Linked DNA regions of Telluria mixta. The protein of the gene in region 1 binds, or shares a complex with, the protein of each later gene. Links are inferred from orthologs where the notes say so. Each region holds a gene or a part of one and is shown in the gene's direction. Other genes may lie near its edges.

Region 1 (7,583 bases):
CGCACAGGCGCCTTCCTGAGCGACTATCCGCTCGACAGCGGCTTCATGACCGTGATGCTGCGCCTGCATACGGACATGTACTCGGGCCTGCCCGGCACGTTGCTGCTCGGATTCATGGGCATGCTGCTGGCGGCGTCGATCGTGTCCGGGGTCGTCGTCTACGGCCCGCACATGCGCAAGCTGAAGTTCGGCACCGTGCGGCACGCCCGCGCGGGCCGCATATCCTGGCTGGACCGGCACAACGTGCTGGGCATGGCGACGCTCGCGTGGCTGTTCGTCGTCGGCCTGACAGGCACCGTCAATGCGCTGAACCGGCCCATCTTCGCGCAATGGCAGGCGACGGAACTGGCGGCGCTGGCGGCCCCGTACGCGCACCTGCCGCCCGTGACAGCCACGCCGTCGGCCGCCGCCGCCGTGAACGCCGCAAAGCACGCCCGGCCGCACATGTCGCTCAGCTTCATGGCCTACCCCGGCAACGGCTTCGCGACGCCGCGCCACTTCATCGCCTTCATGCAGGGCGACACGGCCGTGACATCGAAACTGCTGGACATCGTGATGATCGACGCGGTCACGCACGACGTCGTCGCGACGGGCAGCATGCCGTGGACGGTGTCCGCGCTGATGCTGTCGCAACCGCTGCACTTCGGCGACTACGGCGGCCTGGCGCTGAAGCTGCTGTGGCTGCTGCTAGACGTGCTCAGCATCGTCGTGCTGTGGAGCGGGCTCGTGCTGTGGTGGAAGCGGCGCGGGGCGTAAACGACGAAGGGGCATCGATCGCTCGATGCCCCTTCAGAAATTCTGGCTCCCCGACCTGGACTCGAACCAGGGACCTGCGGATTAACAGTCCGTCGCTCTACCGACTGAGCTATCAGGGAATAGGTGTTGGTATTATAGCCGCTCACCAACGGCTTGCACAGGTTGGACGCAACCGTGCGGAAACTTGGCTCCCCGACCTGGACTCGAACCAGGGACCTGCGGATTAACAGTCCGTCGCTCTACCGACTGAGCTATCAGGGAATTGGTGGGGGCTTGAATAGCCTGCTGCGCGTTGCATTTCCGGTCTGCGATGCTCGCCGTACCGTAAGTACGGCTGCGCTTCTCGACCGGAACTGCTGCCGCTCGCGACGGCTCTTCAATGCCCCTGATACGCTAACAATGATTGCTTAGCGGAAGGCCGAGATTTTAGAGAACTTTTGCGATGGCGTCAACGACGCGATCGATGTTCTTCGAGTTCAGCGCGGCCACGCAGATGCGGCCGGTGTCCACGGCGTAGATCGATTCGGCGCGCAGCTTCTCGACCTGGTCCTTCGTCAGGCCCGAGTACGAGAACATGCCGACCTGCTCGCGCACGAAGGCGAAGTCCGAATTCGGTGCCTTTTCGGCCAGCTTCTTGACCAGCTCGTCGCGCATCTGCTTGATGCGGACGCGCATGCCGGCCAGCTCGTCTTCCCACAGTTGACGCAGTTCCGGCGTCGACAGGACGGTCGCGACGACCTTGCCGCCGTGCGTCGGCGGGTTCGAGTAGTTCGTGCGGACGATACGCTTCAGCTGCGACAGCAGGCGGGCCGCCTCTTCCGCGGTCGATGCGACGACGGACAGTGCGCCCACGCGCTCGCCGTACAGCGAGAACGACTTCGAGAACGAGTTCGACACCAGCAGCGGGCCGGCGGTGTCGGTGAAGCGGCGGACGACGGCGCCGTCTTCCGCGATGCCGTCGCCGAAGCCCTGGTAGGCCATGTCGAGGAACGGGATCAGGTTGTTTTCACGCACGACCTGGATCACCTGGCCCCACTGGTCGGCATTCAGTTCGGCGCCGGTCGGGTTGTGGCAGCAGGCGTGCAGGACGACGATGGCGCCTTCCGGCATCGCTTTCAGCGCGGCCAGCATGCCTTCGAAGTTGACGCCGTGCGTGGCCGCGTCGTAGTAGGCGTAGTTGTTGACGGTAAAGCCGGCGCTTTCGAACAGCGCGCGGTGGTTTTCCCAGCTCGGGTCGCTGATGTAGACTTGCGAATCCGGCGAGAAGCGCTTCAGGAAGTCGGCGCCGATTTTCAGCGCGCCGGTGCCGCCCAGGGCTTGCACCGTGACTGCACGTTTCTCTTGAATTACGGCGCTGTCGGCACCAAATACGAGTTCTTGTACAGCTTTGTCGTACGCACCCAGGCCTTCGATCGGCAGGTAGGTACGCGGCGTCGGTTGTTCCATCAACTTCGCTTCCGCTTTCTGAACGCATTCCAGCAGCGGCACTTTCCCGTTGTCATCGTAGTAGACGCCCACGCCCAGATTGATCTTGGCGGGGTTGGTATCTGCGTTGAAGGCCTCGGTGATGCCGAGGATCGGGTCGCGGGGAGCCATGGCGATGGCGCTGAAGATGCTGGCAGAAGCTGGGGAATTCATCGTGATAAACTTGGTTTGTCGGCTGGGTTCGCAGCGGTTGTATAGATAGGCGGTCTGGACGATGCCAGATCGCAGGCGGATTCTCATTCTAGCAAAGGTCTGATCCAATGGCAGATTTATCGGTTGCAAATTCACCAGCACCCACGGTCATCACGTTCCCGGATTCCCCGTTCAAGCTGCACCAGCCCTTCCCGCCCGCGGGCGACCAGCCCACGGCGATCGAAGGCCTGGTGGAAGGCATCGATGACGGCCTGATGTACCAGACGCTGCTCGGCGTGACCGGTTCCGGCAAGACTTATACGATGGCCAACGTGATCGCCCGCGCAGGCCGTCCGGCGATCGTGTTCGCCCCGAACAAGACCCTCGCGGCCCAGCTGTACGCGGAGTTCCGCGAGTTCTTCCCGCAGAATGCCGTCGAGTACTTCGTCTCGTACTACGACTATTACCAGCCGGAAGCGTACGTCCCGCAGCGCGACCTGTTCATCGAAAAGGACTCGTCGATCAACGAGCACATCGAGCAGATGCGTCTGTCGTGCACGAAGTCGCTGATGGAGCGGCGCGACGTCGTCATCGTCGCAACCGTGTCGGCCATCTACGGTATCGGTAATCCGAACGAGTATCACAAGATGATTCTCACGTTGCGCACGGGCGACAAGGTCGCGCAGCGCGACGTCATTGCGCGCCTGATCCAGATGCAGTACACGCGCAACGAAATGGACTTCGCGCGCGGCACGTTCCGCGTGCGCGGCGACACGATCGACATCTTCCCGGCCGAACACGCCGAGCTCGCGATCCGCGTCGAGATGTTCGACGACGAGATCGAATCGCTGCAACTGTTCGACCCGCTGACCGGCAAAGTGCGTCAAAAAATTCCGCGCTTCACCGTGTACCCGGGCTCGCACTACGTCACCGGCCGCGCGACCGTGCTGAAGGCCGTCGACTCCATCAAGGCCGAGCTGCGCGACCGCCTGGAGGAATTCCGCCAGCAGGGCAAGCTGCTGGAAGAGCAACGCCTCGAGCAGCGCACCCGCTTCGACCTCGAGATGCTGGCCGAAGTCGGTTTTACCAAGGGCATCGAGAACTACTCGCGCCACCTGTCAGGCTCGATGCCGGGCGAACCGCCGCCCACCTTGATCGACTACCTGCCGAAAGACGCGCTGATGTTCATGGACGAGTCGCACGTGATGATCGGCCAGTTGAACGCGATGTACAACGGCGACCGTTCGCGCAAGGTGAACCTCGTCGACTACGGCTTCCGCCTGCCCTCCGCGCTCGACAATCGCCCTTTGAAATTCTCGGAATTCGAGAACAAGATGCGCCAGTGCATCTTCGTGTCCGCGACGCCGGCCGACTACGAAAAGGAAAAAGCCGACAACGTCGTCGAGCAGGTCGTGCGTCCGACGGGCCTCGTCGACCCGCAGGTCATCGTCAAACCCGCGCGTTCGCAGGTGGACGACCTGATGGGCGAGATCACGGACCGCATCAAGAAGGACGAGCGCGTGCTGGTCACGACGCTGACCAAGCGCATGGCCGAGCAGCTGACGGAATACCTGTCCGACCACGGCATCAAGGTGCGCTACCTGCACAGCGACATCGACACGGTGGAGCGCGTGGAAATCCTGCGCGACCTGCGCCTGGGCACGTTCGACGTCGTCGTCGGCATCAACCTGCTGCGCGAGGGTCTCGACCTGCCGGAAGTGTCGCTCGTGGCCGTGCTGGACGCCGACAAGGAAGGCTTCCTGCGTTCGGAACGCTCGCTGATCCAGACCATCGGCCGCGCGGCACGTAACCTGAACGGCGTGGCGATCCTGTACGCGGACCAGATCACGGATTCGATGAAGCGCGCGATCGACGAAACGGAACGCCGCCGCGCCAAGCAGATCGCGTTCAACGAGGCGAACGGCATCACTCCGAAGGGCGTGCAGAAGAAGATCAAGGAAATGATCGACGGCGTCTACAGCGCGGCCGCGCAGAAGGCCATGCTGAACGACGTCGGCTTGTCGGAAGACGCCGCCAAGGTCGAGGGCATGAGCGAGAAGCAGATTTCGAAAGAGATCAAGCGCCTCGAAAAGCTCATGGTCGACCACGCCAAGAACCTCGAGTTCGAGAAGGCGGCCCAGGTGCGCGATCAACTGCATGTCCTCAAGCAGCAGGCGTTCGGGGCGCCGGGGGCGGACAACGTGGTGTCGATTCTCGGCAAGTAAGCATCAAGCGAAACGGCTCTTCGGAGCCGTTTTTCCTGCCTTCGCTTCGGACTCGGGGCTTAACTCGTGCGAATCACTTCGGTATTTCTCTTGCTTGTCCTCGCTTCGACTGACCTTACCCTCACGCATGCGGCTGAACAGGTCGACAAACAGCAGCTAAAAGAATCCGAATCCGTGGCGGGATATCAGCCAGCTAATGGCGTTGTTCCTGATCCGGCAACAGCTGTTGCCATAGCCGTCGCCGTGTGGGAGCCAATATATGGCAAGAAGAATGTCGCTGAAGAAGCCCCTTATCGGGCAACGCTAAAGGACGGCCGTTGGACCGTGACTGGTACGCTTCCGAAAGGAAGGGTTGGTGGGACAGCGACTGCAGTGATCGATAAGATGAACGGGCGAATCATCACGATTTTTCACACGAAGTAAAGTTGCGTCGAACTTCACTGTTCATCCGCACCGCCCAACCGTTCAGCGCAATAATCGATAAACGCCCGCAGCTTCGCAGGCAAATGCCGCCGCGTCGGATAGTAGAGATGAAACCCCGGCTGTGTCGACCAACACGCCGGCAACACGGGCACGAGCCGGCCCGCGGCAAGGTCGCTTTCGACCTGCCGGCGAAAGACGTGGGCGATACCGATCCCGTCGCGCGCCGCGCCCGCCATCGACGCGCTGTTCGTCAGGATCAGCCGCCCGTCGACCTCCGCGTCGACGAGGTTGCTATCCCGCATGAGCTCCCACCGGTAGATCGCATTGTTCTTGCGGAACCGATAGCGGATGCAATCTTGCTGCTGCAGTTCCTCGATCGTGCGCGGCAGCCCGCGCCGCGCCACATAGTCCGGCGACGCCACCATGCACAACTGCTCCTGCCGCGTGAGCGGCACGGCCACCATGTCGAGCTGGACGGATTCGCCGAGGCGCACGCCGGCATCGAAGCCGCCCGCGACGATGTCCACGAAGCCCTCGTCGAAGCCGAGTTCGACCTTGATGCCGGGATGGCTTGCGAGAAAACCGGGCAGCAACGGACGCAGCCAGACGGCGTACACGATGTTCGCCATGTTCAGCCGCAAGATGCCGCTGGGTCCGCTGCGGAACGCGTCCAGCTCGGCCGCCGCCTGCGTGAGCTCGGCGACAGCAGGACCCACGCGTGCGAGAAATTGTTCCCCCGCTTCCGTCAGGCTCACGCTGCGCGTCGTCCGGTTCAACAGGCGCACGCCCAGCCGTTCCTCCAGTTGCCGCACCGTCTGGCTCACCGCCGACGGCGTTACCTCCAGCAACGCGGCCGCGGCCGTGAAATTGCCCTGCTTCGCCACAGTGGCAAAGGCCAGCAGGCCGTCCAGTTGCGTCAGTTTCATTATGAAGTCGAGCTTAATAAGGAATGAAGATTATGCATGTTTTTCTTCCTTATCGAGCCGGCTATTCTGTCGTTCATTCACTCACGAACAAGGAGAACGACCATGAATCAGCCCATCTACTACACCCTCGGCCGCACGGGCCTGCGCGTCAGCCGTTTGTCGCTGGGCGCGATGACGTTTGGAACGGAATGGGGCTGGGGTTCCGACAAGGCAGCGGCCGAGACCGTCTTCGATCTCTATCGCGACCACGGTGGCAACTTCATCGACACGGCGGATGTGTACACGAACGGCACGAGCGAAACGTGGCTGGGCGAATTCATCAAGGCCAGCGGCTCGCGCGACGAACTCGTGCTGGCCAGCAAATACACGTTCAACCTGGCGGCCGCGAATCCGAACGGCGGCGGCAACGGCCGCAAGAACCTGCTGCGTGCCGTCGAAGGCTCGCTCAAGCGCCTGCAGACGGATTACCTCGACGTGTTCTACGTCCACGCCTGGGACCAGCTGACGCCCGTCGAAGAAGTGATGCGCACCCTGGACGATCTGGTCCGCGCCGGCAAGATCCGCCACATCGGCCTGTCGGACGTACCAGCCTGGTACGCGGCGCGCGCCCAGACCCTGGCGGAATGGCGCGGCTATGAACCGGTGTCGGCGCTGCAGCTGCAGTATTCGCTCGTCGAGCGCAACATCGAACACGAATACACGCGCCTGGCCACCGAGCTCGGCATGGGCATCACCGTGTGGAGCCCGCTGGCGAGCGGTCTGCTGGCCGGGCGGTACAAGCGCGACGCCGCCACCGACGGCCGTCTCGCCGCGATGCAGGGCAACGGCAATCCGGCCTTCCAGCACCTCACGGAGCGCAATTTCCAGATCGTCGATGAACTGGAAAAAGTGGCCGACGAGATCGGCCGGCCGATGGCACAGGTGGCCCTGAACTGGGTGGCAAACCGTCCGGGCGTGGCCAGCGTGATCGTGGGCGCGTCGCGGCCGGAGCAATTAAAAACGAATCTCGGGGCGCTGGACTTCGAGCTCCCCGCCGAGCTCGCCCACCGCCTGGATGAGGCCAGCAAGCCCGTGACGCCGTTCCCCTACTACTTCTTCACGAATGCGATGCAGGGCATGATGTACGGCGGCGCCCGGGTTGGCGACAAGCCGACGGGTTATCGGGCGCCGGTGCTCGTCGAGGGCTCGGGAAGCGGGGTCGAGTAATGTCGGCCAATGGCGAAACGCCGGCGTATCCGGCCTGACGTGTCCAGCTCTACGCCCTGCCCGCCAACCATCGTCTTGCCGTGGCAGTCCGTATCGATACAGCGCGCGACGCAACCGGTACAGGCCTGAGCCGTCCCGTCCGCGAACGCTTCGCAATGGTCGAATTGCGCGGGCACGATGATGTCGAACGTCGCCCCGATGAAGTAGCCGCAGCGGCGTCCGGCAGACGTGAACCGTTCGATGCCGTCGGGATTGGGCATGTCGAAGTCACCTGTGTAGGCAATGTTCGGCACGATCACGCGGCCGTGCACGTCGACGGCGACGAGTTCGCGCGTTTCCGCGATCAGGATGGTGGTCGGGGCCGACCGGAGCCGATTGACGAAGCGGGCCTCCACCTTCCGGGCGGCGCCCGTCGTTTGAAAGCATCGCG
Region 2 (3,652 bases), 3.0 Mb from region 1 along the record:
GCGTCCTGCGTTCTCGACCGTGTGGGGTCGTCTTTCGTTGCCATGGGGATTCTCCTCAACGGTTGACCGGCATATTCCGATATGCCGTCAGGGTTTCATCCTACTCCCCGGTCATCCTGGCAGCATGTTAGGTAACGCACCGTCGGTCGTGTCCGCAACGTTCGCTGTCAAAAAAAACGCCGCCCAGTGGGCGGCGCTCATGAGAGGCGTATTGCTCAGTGCTGCGAGATGCTGCCGCGCCACGCGCCTGTTTCCTTGCCGCGCTTCTCGAGCATGTCCTTGAACTTCTGCAGGTTGCCGCGGGCTTCCAGGCGGACGGCGCCAAGGGCGTCGCCGATCTTCTCGATCGGGCCTTCCGGTTCGTAATCCATCTGCAGGGTGATGCGGGTGACGTCGTCCGAGATCTTATGGAAGGTCACCACGCCACCGTTCGGCACGCCGCTCGTGCTGCGCCAGGCGATGCGCTTGTCCGGGATCTGTTCCGTGATCTCGGCATCCCATTCCTTTTCCTCGCCGGCCACGTTGGCCTTCCAGTGCAGGCGCTTGTCGTCCAGCTGGCGGATTTCATGGACGCTGCCCATGAATTGCGGGAAGTCCTCGAACTGGGTCCATTGGTTGTAGGCGGTACGCACGGGAACGTTGACCTCGATGGTTTCGATGATCGACGAGCCCATGCCCGATTTATTGCCTTTGAGTTTTTTGGACAGCATCATGCCGCCGACGGCCAGCGCGGCGACCGTCACTACACGGTTCAGCATTTGTTACCTCCTTATGCTCTAGCTTCGCTTGCGTTACACAAAACCGGCCCACGCCCGCACAGGGGCTGGACCGCATCTGTCGTCAAAAGTACGTCAAAAGCGATCAACACGGCGCCCGCGAGCCTTGCGGAAACATTTGCAAAAGAATCTGCGTTTGTTGTGATACTGTATATATCATCAGTAAAAATCCCGCCGCGGCGATGCCGAGGGCGTCCCGACGTTTTATAATGCCCGCATGAATCTCCTCGACAATCTGAACCCCGAACAACTGGCGGCCGTCACGCTGCCGTCCCAGAGCGCCCTCATTCTCGCCGGCGCCGGGTCCGGCAAGACGCGGGTGCTGACCACCCGCATCGCCTGGCTGATCCAGACCGGGCAGGTGTCCCCGGCCGGCATCATGGCCGTGACGTTTACGAACAAGGCCGCGAAGGAGATGCTCACGCGCCTCTCGTCGATGCTGCCGGTAAACACGCGCGGCATGTGGATCGGCACGTTCCACGGCCTGTGCAACCGCCTGCTGCGCACGCACCACCGCGACGCCGCGCTGCCGCAGACGTTCCAGATCCTCGACTCGCAAGACCAGCTGTCGATGATCAAGCGCATGCTGAAAGCGCTGAACGTGGACGACGAGAAGTACCCGGCCAAGGACCTGATGTACTTCATCAACAACGCCAAGGACCGGGGCCAGCGCGCGGGCGACGTCGAGGCATACGACCACGTGCAGAAGCGCATGGCCGAGCTGTACGACGTGTACGACCAGCAATGCCAGCGCGAAGGCGTCGTCGATTTCGCCGAGCTGCTGCTGCGCGCTTATGAGCTGCTGCAGCGCAATCACCCGCTGCGCCAGCATTACCAGATGCGCTTCCGTCACATCCTCGTCGACGAGTTCCAGGACACCAACGACCTGCAATACAACCTGCTGAAACTGCTGGCCGGCCACGGCGAGCAGCGCGGCGGCGCGCTGTTCGCTGTCGGCGACGACGACCAAAGCATCTACGCGTTCCGCGGTGCGAACGTGGGCAACATGCAGGCATTCGAGCGCGACTTCGAAGTCAAGAACCTCATCAAGCTGGAGCAGAACTACCGCTCGCACGGCAACATCCTCGACAGCGCGAACCACCTCATCTCGAACAATGCGAAACGCCTCGGCAAGAACCTGCGCACGGACGCGGGACTGGGCGAGCCGGTGCGCATCTACGAAGCGTCGTCCGACCTGGAAGAGGCGCAGTGGATCATCGACGAAGCGAAGAGCCTGATGGCGGAAGGCGTGTCGAAAAGCGAGATCGCCGTGCTGTACCGTTCCAACGCGCAAAGCCGCGTGATCGAGCATGCGCTGTTCGCGGCCGGCCTGCCGTACACCGTGTACGGTGGCCTGCGCTACTTCCAGCGCGCCGAGGTCAAGCACGCCATCGCCTACCTGCAGTTGATGGACAATCCGCACAACGATTCCGCGTTCCTGCGCGTCGTGAATTTTCCGACGCGCGGCATCGGCGCCCGCTCGATCGAGCAATTGCAGATGGCGGCCGAATCGTACCGCGTGTCGCTGTACGCGGCCGTGCCTTACATGACGGGCAAGGCTGGCACGGCGCTCGGCAACTTCGTCAAGCTGATCGAGAGCGCGCGCTTCGAGACCCAGCAGCTGCCGCTGCCGGAAATGGTGCGCGTCGTGCTCGAGCGCAGCACGCTGCTCGCGCACTACGGTAACGAGAAAGAGGGCCAGGAACGCATCGAGAACTTGCAGCAGATGGTCGGTGCGGCCACGCAGTTCGTGCAGGAAGAAGGTTTCGGTACGCATGCGCCGGCTCACCTCGGCCCGCAGGCGGCCGCGGCGAGCGGCACGGCGATCGTGGACGGGGACGGCATCGACGTGCTCGACGCGGATGCGCCGCTGGCCACCGTGATGTCGCCGCTGTCCGCCTTCCTCGCGCACGCGTCGCTGGAAGCGGGCGACGCCCAGGCGCAGGCCGGGCAGGAAGCGATCCAGCTGATGACCGTGCACTCCGCGAAAGGCCTGGAATTCGACGCCGTATTCATCACGGGCCTGGAAGAGGGGCTGTTCCCGCACGAGAGCAGCGCGCGCGAGATGGATGGCGTCGACGAGGAACGCCGCCTGATGTACGTGGCGATCACGCGCGCGCGCCGGCGCCTGTACATGAGCTTTACCCAGCAGCGCATGCTGCATGGCCAGACGCGTTTCAACATGAAGTCGCGCTTCTTCGATGAGCTGCCGGAACACGCGCTGAAATGGCTGACGCCGCGCGTACAGACGAACTGGTTCGCCGGCCGCAAGTCGACGACGGCATGGGACGATGCTACGTTCCGCGAAGGCGGCAGCGATAACCACATCGCCAAGCAGATCGCGCAGAAGTCGACCAGCGGCAACGGCACCGGCTGGCGCATCGGCGAATCCGTGAGTCACGCGCGCTTCGGCGAAGGCGTGATCGTCAATATCGAGGGCGGCGCGGGCAGTGCGCGCGCGCAGATCAATTTTGGCGCGGCGGGGATGAAGGTGCTCGACCTGTCGGTGGCCAAGCTGGAGCGCATCGGCCGCTGAAGGTGAACGTCAAGCCGGCTGTGGCGCCTTGTCGGCCGGCTTGCCGAAGATGGTACGGTAGCCGGCATACATCGCGCACTGCAGCAGCAGCATGAACAGGAAGATCAGCCACATCAGCACGACGCGGCCCAGCGCCGCGTCGCCGAACACCAGCGCGGCCAGGATGCATATGCCGAAAAAGATGCCGAACCACGCCGCCAGCAGCACGAGGAACGGGCGTGCCGTGCGGATGACGGCAAAGAAGCTGTAGAACGTGGCCTTGCCCGGCCCCATGTGCTTCCAGTAGGTGAGCGGGGCGGCGAAGCACAGCGTCACCAGCACGGCCACGTCCAGCAAGAAG

What was found. The genes of interacting proteins can lie anywhere in the genome.
Region 2: the proteins of uvrB (region 1) and P0M04_RS04175 are in contact, whole or in part, in a crystal structure (PDB 7EGT), measured with the Thermus thermophilus proteins. The link is inferred for Telluria mixta from one-to-one orthologs. Residues at the interface, in WP_096411307.1 of Thermus thermophilus: Glu23, Leu25, Arg26, Asp27, Gly28, Glu29, Arg30, Phe31, Arg55, Glu326, Asp327, Phe328, Glu379, Ser382, Gln383, His398, Gly400, Arg401; in WP_096412145.1 of Thermus thermophilus: His654, Arg656, Phe657, Gln666, Asp668, Glu669, Lys680, Arg681, Leu682, Ser683, Lys685, Tyr686, Ala687.

Annotation. Positions count from the first base shown.
Region 1 is NZ_CP119520.1:3,969,618-3,977,200, reverse strand. The notes cover bases 2,087-5,049. They hold uvrB (excinuclease ABC subunit UvrB), read left to right. Parts: upstream 2,087-2,501; coding sequence 2,502-4,598; downstream 4,599-5,049. Other genes in these bases: P0M04_RS17610 (LysR family transcriptional regulator), read right to left, coding at 5,036-5,049; P0M04_RS17615 (NTF2 fold immunity protein), read left to right, coding at 4,665-5,021; P0M04_RS17625 (amino acid aminotransferase), read right to left, coding at 2,087-2,394. In the rest of the region: P0M04_RS17640 (PepSY-associated TM helix domain-containing protein), read left to right, coding at 1-756; more of P0M04_RS17625, read right to left, coding at 1,183-2,086; more of P0M04_RS17610, read right to left, coding at 5,050-5,947; P0M04_RS17605 (aldo/keto reductase), read left to right, coding at 6,050-7,153; P0M04_RS17600 (hypothetical protein), read right to left, coding at 7,105-7,583. UniProt on the Escherichia coli protein: The UvrABC repair system catalyzes the recognition and processing of DNA lesions. A damage recognition complex composed of 2 UvrA and 2 UvrB subunits scans DNA for abnormalities.
Region 2 is NZ_CP119520.1:935,257-938,908, reverse strand. Bases 674-3,652 are described here. They hold P0M04_RS04175 (UvrD-helicase domain-containing protein), read left to right. Parts: upstream 674-993; coding sequence 994-3,312; downstream 3,313-3,652. Other genes in these bases: P0M04_RS04170 (BPSS1780 family membrane protein), read right to left, coding at 3,322-3,652; P0M04_RS04180 (SRPBCC family protein), read right to left, coding at 674-758. Outside these bases: P0M04_RS04185 (hemerythrin domain-containing protein), read right to left, coding at 1-44; more of P0M04_RS04180, read right to left, coding at 216-673. UniProt on the Escherichia coli protein: A helicase with DNA-dependent ATPase activity. Unwinds DNA duplexes with 3'-5' polarity. Translocates on single-stranded DNA with 3'-5' polarity. Initiates unwinding more efficiently from a nicked substrate than double-stranded DNA.